Regions from separate parts of the Massilia sp. CFBP9012 genome, predicted to be linked through region 1. Evidence: riboswitches for the same ligand, from Rfam matches in the RefSeq annotation. Region 1 holds a riboswitch; the other holds the start of a gene.
What was found. A riboswitch is a leader RNA that binds a small molecule or an ion and turns the genes downstream of it on or off. The one in region 1 is predicted to bind thiamine pyrophosphate.
Positions count from the first base shown of each region.

Region 2: another riboswitch for thiamine pyrophosphate. It lies ahead of thiC (phosphomethylpyrimidine synthase ThiC); the one in region 1 lies ahead of SOM61_RS20950 (TonB-dependent siderophore receptor).

Region 1 is NZ_JAXCWM010000013.1:136,191-141,634, forward strand. Features, by position in the region: gene SOM61_RS20945 (HDOD domain-containing protein) at 1-32, shown strand, start outside; gene SOM61_RS20950 (TonB-dependent siderophore receptor) at 81-2,207, opposite strand; TPP riboswitch at 2,289-2,386, opposite strand; gene SOM61_RS20955 (DUF535 family protein) at 2,448-3,341, opposite strand; gene SOM61_RS20960 (glutathione S-transferase) at 3,634-4,341, shown strand; gene dkgB (2,5-didehydrogluconate reductase DkgB) at 4,342-5,142, opposite strand; gene SOM61_RS20970 (MFS transporter) at 5,163-5,444, opposite strand, start outside.
Region 2 is NZ_JAXCWM010000016.1:16,173-21,616, forward strand. Features, by position in the region: gene SOM61_RS22750 (hydroxymethylpyrimidine/phosphomethylpyrimidine kinase) at 1-268, opposite strand, end outside; gene SOM61_RS22755 (thiazole synthase) at 265-1,068, opposite strand; gene thiS (sulfur carrier protein ThiS) at 1,082-1,285, opposite strand; gene thiC (phosphomethylpyrimidine synthase ThiC) at 1,286-3,199, opposite strand; TPP riboswitch at 3,272-3,378, opposite strand; gene SOM61_RS22770 (valine--tRNA ligase) at 3,466-5,444, shown strand, end outside.

The DNA of each region.
Region 1 (5,444 bases):
GCCTGGGCAAGCTGGTGGATTTGTCGGATTGATGCATGACGCCTGCCACGGCGCGCGTGGCAGGCGAAGCGGATGCATGCTTAGAAATCGATCTGCGCCGACAACTTGAACGTGCGCGGCGCCCCCGGCAGCAAATACCCACCCAGCGACTGCGTCACGTCACGCCAGTAGAACTTGTCGAAGGCATTGTCCACCCGTGCGCGGATGATCGTGTTCAGCCCACCCGCGCGCAGCAGGTAGGACGCGCCAAACCCGGCCACGTGATAGCCCGGCACCTTGACGCGATTGGCCGGATCGAACACCTTGTTGCCCGAGTACTGCCACTGCGCGTCGAGCTTCAGACCCGCCACTTGCGGCACCGCGTACTCGACCCAGGCGGTGGTGCGCAGCTCTGGCACATTGGTCACGCGCTTGCCTTCGGTCGACGCGTCGCCGGTGTCCTTCTGGTCGGTGTCGAGCGCCATCAGCGACAGGCTGTAGTTCAGGTCGGGCGTGGCGCGGCCCATCGCCGACAGCTCGACGCCGCGGTGGGTCTGCTCGCCGGCGCGCACGAAGGTGTTGGCGGCGTTCGTGTATTCCAGGCCCTGGCGGATCTCGAACAACGCGCCCGACAGCGCCAGCTGCTCGTTGACGTTGCGCTTGACGCCGAACTCCAGCTGCTTCGAGCGGCTCGGTGGCAGGGCGGTGTTCTGGTTGGTGGTTTCCATCGGCGCGATGCCGCCATATTGCAGGCCATGGCTGATCGAGCCGTAGACGCGCCAGTCGCGCGCCGGCGCATACACCAGCGCCACGTTCGGCAGCGCGAACGAATCCTTGGTGTGTACCCAGCCGCCCTCGATTTCTTCCAGCGCGTCGAGCTTGAGCTTCACGTAGCGCACGCCGGCGTGCAGGGTGAATTGGGGCGACAGGGTCATCACGTCCTGCACGAACAGCGAGCGTTCTTCTGTGCTGCGGCGTTCCATCACGGGGCCGGTCACGCGGTCGCTGGCTACCTGCGGCACGACGGTCGGGTTCCAGATATTGCTGGAGCCGACGTAGTCGTAGACGTATTCGCCGAAGCTGTCGTGGCGCTCGGCATACGAGCCGCCGACGGTCAATGAGTGACGCACCGCGCCGGTGTCGAAGCGGCCCTGCAGCATCGCCTGCAGGCCCCACGGCGTCTTGCGCTCGCCCGTGCTCTGGAAGTCGTACACGTCGTAGTCGCCGTTGGAGCAGTAGCCCGGATAGTAACCATCGTCCTCGTTGCTGCAGCCGTAGGGGAAGGCCGTGAAGTCATCGCGCTTGAACCAGTGCTTGTTGGCGCTGACGGTGGCATTCCAGGCGTCACTGATGCGGTACTCGAAACGCAGGCCCAGGTTGCTGCTGTCGGTATCGACTGGGCGGGTCCATGGTTGGTCGTTGAGCAGGGTCTTGGCCGAGATCCCGGTGGGCAGCGCCTCATTGCGGATCAGCTGGTAGCCCGGCGCCGTGACCTGCGACTTGTGCTGGTGGTCGAGGTCGATCTGGAACAGCGCGTCCGGCGTGATCTGCCAGTCGAAGGCGGCCGAGACGAACTGGCGCTCGCCGTCGGCGCCACGCACGTAGGACTTGAGGTCCTCGGCGGCGGCATTGATGCGATAGCCGAAGCGGCGGTCTTCGAAACGGCCGCCCAGGTCGACCGCGCCGTACACGGTGCCGCGCTCGCGCACTTCCACCATGGCCTGGCGCAGCGGCGCGTTGGTCGGCCGCTTGGTGACGAAGTTGATCATCCCGCCCGGGGCCGCGACGCCGGCCTGCAGGCCGGCCAGGCCGCGCAAGACCTCGATGCGTTCCTTGTTCTCGATCGGGATTTGCGTGTCGCCCGAGATCGCGATCATGTCCTTGCGGTAGCTGGTGGCGTTGTCGAGCGCGAAGCCGCGGATCGAGAACTGCTCGGCGTAGCCGATCGCATTGTAGGCGTCGCCGATCGAGGCGTCGTAGCGCGCGGCGTCGGTGGCGCTGCGGATCGACAGGTCCTGCATCTGGCTCTGGCTGATCGAGGTGATCGAGGCCGGGGACTCGAGCAACGGCACGTCGGCGAAGCCGCCGACGCTGGCGCGGTCGAGGGCGATCCACTTGCTGCCGGTGACGACGACGGACGCAGGCTCTTGTGCGAAGGCCTGGGTCGACAGGGAAAACGCCTGCACGATGGCGCAGGCGAGGACGGTGTGCTTCGAGGTGAATGTCATGGTTTGCTCGTTTTCGCGCGCCACGCGGCGCGCTGCTTTTATCAAAGCCGGAGCCAACGTGGGGGAAGGGCAAACGAATGGGGGTGCTGCGTTGCGCTTTCCTTCGCTGGCATTATCCAGATCAGGTACGAAGGGTATCTCTCACCCGGAACAACGTTCCAGGACCCCTAGCGAGTCGCGAGTGTATCACGGCCCCGGGCGGCCGTGGTGAATCTGTCAAGCCGGTTTGATCGGGGCCGCTCAGGCTTTCGCGGTCGACGGCGCTTCGGCCACCGTTGGCTGGGTGGCGGCTGGCGTCACCATGTGGCGCAGCAGCACGGCGCGCGCCGCGTCGCCGATGGCGCGCCAGTGTTCGCGCCGCTGCGCCGCGCGCTTGCGGTGCTTCGATGGCATGTCTTGCAGCGGCTTGAGGTAGAACGGCAGCGGCACCAGGAAGCTGCGCGCGTCCAGCTCTGCCCCGCCAAGGATGCGCCAGAAGCCGTCGTAGGCGTTCTCGAAGGCCTTGTCTTGCGCCGCTTCATAAGCCACGTGCGCGCTGCCGCGCACCGCGACCACCCGGTCCAAGCCCAGCGCCTGGGCCGCGCCTTGCAGGGCGGCGAAGCAGAAGAAGCTTGGCGAATTGTTGGGGAAGACGCGCTCGAAAGCCTCGAAGGCGCCGCCGGCATCGCGCCACAGGCCGGCGTTGCGGGTGACGAAAGGAACGATCGGCAGGTCGACGCCCACCACCGCGCCCTCGACCCAGGTCCAGGACAGGCGGTGCAGCACCGCGCCGTCGACGACCAGGGACAGCGTCAGCTCGCCTTCCGGGTCGATGCGGGGCGCGTGCTCGAGCCGCATGATGAAACTGCCACTGTCGTCCTCATGCTGCCACAGCACCAGGCCGCCGTGGTGCGCGGTCTGCCGGTAGGCGTTGTTGAAGGTCGCTTCTTCGAAGCGGTAGTGGGCCAGCACGCAGCGCATGCGCTCGCGCACTTTCATGCCGCGGGCCAGGTAGTCGCGACCGCTTACATGGCGGAACAGGTCGTCGTCGGGCGCGTTTTCGAGACGGCGCACCAGCTTGAGACGGGACAGGGACTGGTGCTCGCGCCAGTAGCGCAGCGCATGCCAGCGTTGGGTGAGACGAGCGAAGATCATCGAGCGCTCCATTCGGCGTAGAAGGTCTTTGTCTTGCCGGGCGATGCCCGGCAATGAGCAGAAATAATTCCGTTCTGCAATTATGTGCCGAATTGCTAGCTCGTGCCCGGACGAAGTGCAAACAGTGCTTGGGAACCAAGGCGGGCATGATCTGTCATGGGACTCTCTCTGGACGTTTTTACTTATGGTTGTTTTTAGGCATGCACGACAAGACTACCATGTTTGCGGCGCGCCACGCTTCTTCATTCATCATCGATAATGCGCCGGAACCAACCAGCAATGGAGGAAGCAGATGGCGTATGAACTGTTTTATTGGCCGAGCATCCAGGGACGCGGCGAATTCGTCCGCTTGGCGCTGGAAGAAGCGGGCGCTGACTACGTCGACGTGGCGCGCCGCGAGGGTGGCATCGACCTGTTGATGGCGGCGCTCGACGTCGAGGAGTATCCGGCCTTCGCGCCGCCCTTCCTGAAGTCCGGCGAGCTGGTCATCGGCCAGGTGGCCAACATCCTGCTCTACCTGGGCGAGCAGCACGGCCTGGCGCCGCGCACCGACCCGGGCCGTCTGTGGGTGCACCAGCTGCAGCTGACCATCGCCGACCTGGTGACCGAGGCCCACGACACCCATCACCCGATCGCGTCGGCGCTGTACTACGAAGACCAGAAACCCGAGGCGCTGCGCCGCTCGGCCGACTTCGTCGAGTCGCGCATCCCCAAGTTCATGGCCTATTTTGCGCGCCTGCTGTCCAACCCCGAGCCGCGCGACTATCTCACGGGCGACAAGATCACCTATGCCGACCTGTCGCTGTTCCAGGTCATCGAAGGCCTGCGCTATGCCTTCCCGAATGCGATGAAGAAGATCGAGCAGGAGCATCCGGTGCTCACCGGCCTGCGCGACCGGGTTGCCGCGCGGCCGAACATCGCCGCCTATCTCGCGTCCGACCGGCGCATCCCGTTCAATGAGGAAGGCATCTTCCGCCGCTATCCTGAGCTCGATCAGTAATTAGTCCCAGGCCGGAGCGAAGTCCGGACTGACCAGGCGCCCGCCATTGTCGAGCGCATCGATGGCGGCGCTGTCCTCCCGGTCCAGCACGAGTCCGGGCGCCCGCAGGTTGCCGGCCAGGTTCTCGCGTTTGGTCGACGACGGGATCACGGCATAGCCCTTGGCCAGCAGCCAGGCCAGGGTCACCTGGGCCGGCGTGGCCTGGTATCGGCGCGCGATCTCCCCGATCGTCGGGTCGCTCATTACCTTGCCATAGGCCAGCGGCATATAGGCGGTGACGTGGATGCCGGCCGCGCGCGCGAAGTCAGCCGCGCTGCGGTTCTGCAGATAGGGATGCAGCTCGACCTGGTTGGTGGCGATGTTCGTCGCGCCGACTGCGGCTATCGCCTCGCGCATCAGGGCCACCGGGAAGTTCGAGATGCCGATCGCGCCCGTCAAACCGGCGTCGCGCGCCGCCAGCAAGGCCTGCATCGACTCGGCCACCGGGACGGCGGCGCCGGGCGAGGGCCAGTGGATCAGGGTCAGGTCGACCTGCTCGACGCGCAGCTTGCGCAGGCTGTCCTTCAGGCTGGCGGCCAGCTTGTCGGCGGGCAGGTGTTCGGTCCAGATCTTGGTGGTCAGGTAGATCTCGCGGCGCGCCACGCCCGACCCGGCCAGCGCCTGGCCGACCTCGGTTTCATTGCCATAGATCTGGGCGGTGTCGATGTGGCGGTAGCCCAGTTCCAGGCCGGTGGCGACCGAGGCTATTGCGGCTTGCCCTTGCAGGCGGAAGGTGCCGAGGCCGAGTTGTGGCATATTCATGTTGAGTCCTTTTGTATTCATTAGTGGGTGATGACTGTGCTGCGCACGGCGGCCTTGGCCGGCACGCCTTCGCGCCGGTCGAGCCAGCCGGCCAGGGTGGTGAGCAGCAGGGCGCCGACGACGACCAGGGCGCCGATCCACGGTGTGGCCATCAGGCCGAGGTGGGCGACGATCAGGCCGCCGCCCCAGGCGCCCAGCGCGATGCCGACGTTGAAGGCTGCGATGTTCAGTCCCGAGGCGACATCCACCGCCTCCGGCGCGTCGACCTCGGCGCGCTGCACCACATAGACTTGCAGGCCGGG
Region 2 (5,444 bases), on a different contig from region 1:
CGATCGCCGCCGCGTTGGCGGCATTGCCGGGGATGCCGAGCTTGACCGCCCCGATGTCGAAAGCCGCCAGCAACGGCGCCGCCTGGCGCGCGATCCAGGCGGCGTCGACCGGGCTCGCCGCATGGACCCGGTTGTTGTCCTGCGCCGTCAGGGCGGTGGCCACCGGCAACGGGTGCGCGCCCTGCGCCGCGATCGCCAGGATGTCGGCGGCCAGGCCGGCGCCGCCGCCAGGATCGAGCCCGGCGAACACCAGCACGCAGGGCGTCATCCCGTGATCTTCCCTTCGACGGGCGACGAGGGAGAAGCCGCGAAGCGCTTGGGCATGCGGCCGGCGAGCCAGGCGTCCCGTCCCGCCATTACCGCATGCTTCATGGCGCGCGCCATGCGTACCGGATCGCCCGCGGCGGCGATCGCGGTGTTCATCAGCACGCCGTCGCAGCCCAGTTCCATCGCGATCGCGGCGTCCGACGCCGTGCCGACGCCGGCATCGACCAGCACCGGCACCGTGGCCTGCTCGATGATCAGGGACAGGTTCCACGGATTGAGGATGCCCATGCCCGAGCCGATCAGGGAGGCCAGCGGCATCACCGCCACGCAGCCGATCTCCTGCAGGATGCGGGCCTGGATCGGGTCGTCGCTGCAGTAGACCATGACGTCGAAGCCGTCCTTCACCAACGCCTCGGCCGCGACCAGGGTCTCCGGCATGTGCGGGAACAGCGTCTTCTGGTCGCCCAGCACCTCGAGCTTGACCAGCTTGTGGCCGCCCAGCAGCTCGCGCGCCATCTGCAAGGTGTAGATCGCATCCTTGGCGGTGTAGCAGCCTGCCGTATTCGGCAGGATGGTGAACTCGTTCGGCGGCAGCACGTCGAGCAGGCTAGGCGCGTTCGGGTCCTGGCCGATGTTCACGCGGCGGATCGCCACCGTGATGATCTCGGCGCCGGCGGCCAGCGTGGCTTCGCGAGTCTGTTCCAGGTCGCGGTACTTGCCGCTGCCGACCAGCAGGCGCGATTGGTAAGAACGGCCGGCGATGGTCAGCACGTCCTGTTTGATGTCGTTCAATGCATTCATGTCTTGTCTCCTGTCAGCCGCCACCGATGGCGCGCACGATATCGACCCGGTCCTGCTCATGCAGGCGCCGGTGCAGCCATTGCTGGCGCGGCACCACCTCGCGGTTGACCGCCAGCGCCATCCCCTGTCCGCTCAGGCCCAGTTGCTCCAGCAGGCCGAACAGGGTTTGCCCCTGCGGCACCGTGCACGGCGCCCCGTTGACTTCGATTGGCGTCATTCACACCTCCCGGTACAGCTGGGCGCCGTTTTTCACGAACTCGATCGCCTTTTCCTGCATGCCGTGCGTCAGCGCGGTCTCCCCCTGCACGCCCCTGGCGGCGGCATATTCGCGCACCTCCTGGGTGATCTTCATCGAGCAGAAATGCGGGCCGCACATCGAGCAGAAGTGGGCGACCTTGGCCGAATCCTTCGGCAGGGTCTCGTCGTGGAATTCGCGCGCCTTGTCCGGGTCGAGGCCCAGGTTGAACTGGTCTTCCCAGCGGAACTCGAAGCGCGCCTTCGACAGCGCGTTGTCGCGTAGCTGGGCGCCGGGATGGCCCTTGGCCAGGTCGGCCGCGTGGGCGGCGATCTTGTAGGTGATGATGCCATCCTTGACGTCGTTCTTGTCGGGCAGGCCCAGGTGCTCCTTGGGCGTCACGTAGCACAGCATGGCGGTGCCGTACCAGCCGATATTGGCCGCGCCGATGCCCGAGGTGATGTGGTCGTAGCCCGGCGCGATATCGGTCGTGAGCGGCCCCAGCGTGTAGAACGGCGCCTCGTGGCACTGCTCCAGCTGCAGGTCCATGTTTTCCTTGATCAGGTGCAGCGGCACGTGGCCGGGGCCCTCGATGATGGTCTGCACGTCGTGCTTCCAGGCGATCTGGGTCAGCTCGCCCAGCGTCTTCAGTTCGGCCAGCTGGGCTTCGTCGTTGGCGTCGTAGATCGAGCCGGGCCGCAGGCCGTCGCCCAGGCTGAACGAGACGTCATAGGCCTTCATGATGTCGCAGATGTCCTCGAAGTGCGTGTACAGGAAGGATTCGCGGTGGTGGGCCAGGCACCACTTGGCCATGATCGAACCGCCGCGCGAGACGATGCCGGTCAGGCGGTTCGCCGTCATCGGCACGTAACGCAGCAGCACGCCGGCGTGGATGGTGAAGTAATCGACGCCCTGCTCGGCCTGTTCGATCAAGGTGTCGCGGAAGATCTCCCAGCTCAGGTCCTCGGCCTTGCCATTGACCTTTTCCAGCGCCTGGTAGATCGGCACCGTGCCGATCGGCACCGGGCTGTTACGCAGGATCCATTCGCGCGTCTCGTGGATGTGCTTGCCGGTCGAGAGGTCCATCACCGTGTCGGCGCCCCAGCGGATGGCCCAGGTCATCTTTTCCACTTCCTCGCCGATCGACGAGGTGACGGCCGAGTTGCCGATATTGGCGTTGACCTTCACCAGGAAGTTGCGGCCGATGATCATCGGTTCCAGTTCCGGGTGGTTGATATTGGCCGGGATGACGGCGCGGCCGCGCGCCACTTCCGAGCGCACGAATTCGGGCGTGATCTCGGCCGGGATGCTGGCGCCGAAGGACTGGCCCGGATGCTGGCGGCCCAGCAGCGCCGCTACCCGCTGGCCCATCGGGCCGGACGACTCCAGCGAGGCGATGTATTGCTTGCGCTGCATGTTTTCGCGCAGGGCGATGAATTCCATCTCGGGCGTGATGATCCCCTGGCGCGCATAGTGCATCTGGGTGACGTTGGCGCCGCTCCTGGCCTGGCGCGGCGCGCGCTGCAGGTTAAAGCGCAGCGCGGCCAGCTGCGGGTCGTTCAGCCGCGCCTGGCCGTAGTGCGAGGTCGGGCCGTCCAGCTGCCCGGTGTCGCCCCGTTCGGCGATCCATGCCTGGCGCATCGGCGCCAGGCCGCTGCGGATGTCGATCGCCGCGCCCGGCTCGGTGTACGGGCCGGAGGTGTCGTAGACGAACAGCGGCGGATTCGGCTCGGCGCCGAAGCTGTCGGGCGTGGGCGACTGGCTGATTTCGCGCATCGGCACACGGATGTCGGGCCGGCTGCCTTCGATATAGACCTTGCGCGAATTGGGTAGTGGGTTGACGGCCGCGTGGTCCACCGTGGCGGTGGCGGCGTCAAATTTCAGAGGTGCGTTCATGTGGCTCCCTTGCTTGCGGAGCCAGCAAAGGAGGTGCCGGGTGCGGCAAAACGGGCGGATGTGCGCACGCTTGCATCGATTCGGCTGCTTCCCTTCGCTGGCATTATCCAGATCAGGTTCGGAGGGTATTTCTCACCCACGCGCCGTTGTAACGACGCACAGGACCCCTAGCGTTTGCCGGCCGAGTTTCCCCGGTCCAGCGCAGTAAATTATACGCGCTTGTAATTTATAATGGTTGTTTTCGAAAATATCACTCCGACCACATCATGGAATTAGCCAAGTCTTTCGAGCCAGCCGATATTGAACAGTTCTGGCGCGCCGAGTGGGAAAAACGCGGTTACTTCACCGCCACCATGGACGAGGGCAAGCCATCGTTCAGCATCCAGCTGCCGCCGCCAAACGTGACCGGCACCTTGCACATGGGCCACGCGTTCAACCAGACCGTCATGGACGGCCTGACCCGCTACTACCGCATGCGCGGCTACAACACCGCCTGGGTGCCGGGCACCGACCACGCCGGCATCGCCACGCAGATCGTGGTCGAGCGCCAGCTCGACGCCCAGAAGATCTCGCGCCACGACCTCGGCCGCGACGCCTTCCTCGAAAAGGTCTGGGAGTGGAAGGAAAAATCGGGCGACACCATCACCGGCCAGATGCGCCGCCTGGGCGCCTCGCCCGACTGGAAGCGCGAATACTTCACGATGGACGAAACCCGCTCGAAGTCGGTGGTCGAAGTCTTCGTGCGCTTGTACGAGCAGGGCCTGATCTACCGCGGCAAGCGCCTGGTCAACTGGGATCCGGTGCTGGGCACGGCCGTGTCGGACCTCGAAGTCGATTCGCAGGAAGAAGACGGCTCGATGTGGTACATCCAGTACCCGCTGGTCGACGGCAGCGGCCACCTGACGGTCGCCACCACCCGTCCCGAAACCATGCTGGGCGACGTCGCCGTCGCGGTCGACCCGACCGACGAACGGTATACGAGCCTCGTGGGCAAACTGATCAAGCTGCCGCTCACCGGTCGCGAGATCCCGATCATCGCCGACAGCTACGTCGACAAGGAATTCGGCACCGGCTGCGTCAAGATCACCCCGGCCCACGATTTCAACGACTACGCCGTCGGCCAGCGCGCGAACCTAGCGCCGATCAATATCTTCACGCTGGACGCCAAGATCAACGAAAACGGCCCGGCCCAGTACCAGGGCCTGGACCGCTTCGCCGCGCGCAAGCAGATCGTCGCCGACCTGGAAGCGCTCGGCCTGATGGAACAGATCAAGCCGCACAAGCTGATGGTTCCGCGCGGCGACCGCACCAACGTCGTGATCGAGCCGATGCTGACCGACCAGTGGTTCGTCGCCATGACCAAGCCGGCCCCGGAAGGCACTTTCAATCCAGGTAAGTCGATCACCGACGTGGCGCTGGAAAAAGTCGCCAACGGCGAGATCAAGTTCGTGCCCGAGAACTGGAGCACGACCTACAACCAGTGGCTGGGCAATATCCAGGACTGGTGCATCTCGCGCCAGCTGTGGTGGGGCCACCGCATCCCGGCCTGGTTCGCCGAGGACGGCAGCATCGTCGTCGCGCGCGACGAAGAAGAAGCCCAGGCCAAGGCCGCCGCACAAGGCATCGCCGGTGAGCTGCGCCGCGACGACGACGTGCTCGACACCTGGTTCTCGTCGGCCCTGGTGCCCTTCTCGACCATGGGCTGGCCCGAAGAAACGCCGGACATGAAGATGTTCCTGCCGTCGTCGGTGCTGGTCACCGGCTTCGACATCATCTTCTTCTGGGTGGCGCGCATGGTCATGATGACCGCCCACTTCACCGGCAAGGTGCCGTTCGAGACCGTATACGTGCACGGCCTGGTGCGCGACTCGCAGGGCCAGAAGATGTCGAAGTCGAAGGGCAACACGCTCGATCCGATCGACCTGATCGACGGCATCGACGTCGAGACCCTGGTGGCCAAGCGCACCACCGGCTTGATGGACCCGCGCGCGGCCGAGAAGATCGCCAAGGCCACGCGCAAGGAATTCCCGGACGGGATCGCGGCCTTCGGCACCGACGCCGTGCGCTTCACCATGGCGAGCTACGCTTCGCTGGGCCGCAACATCAACTTCGACCTGGGCCGCGCCGAGGGTTACCGCAACTTCTGCAACAAGCTGTGGAACGCGACCCGCTTCGTGATGATGAATACCGAGGGCAAGGATTGCGGCGCTCCGGCTGCCGAAGACCTGTCCCCGGCCGACCGCTG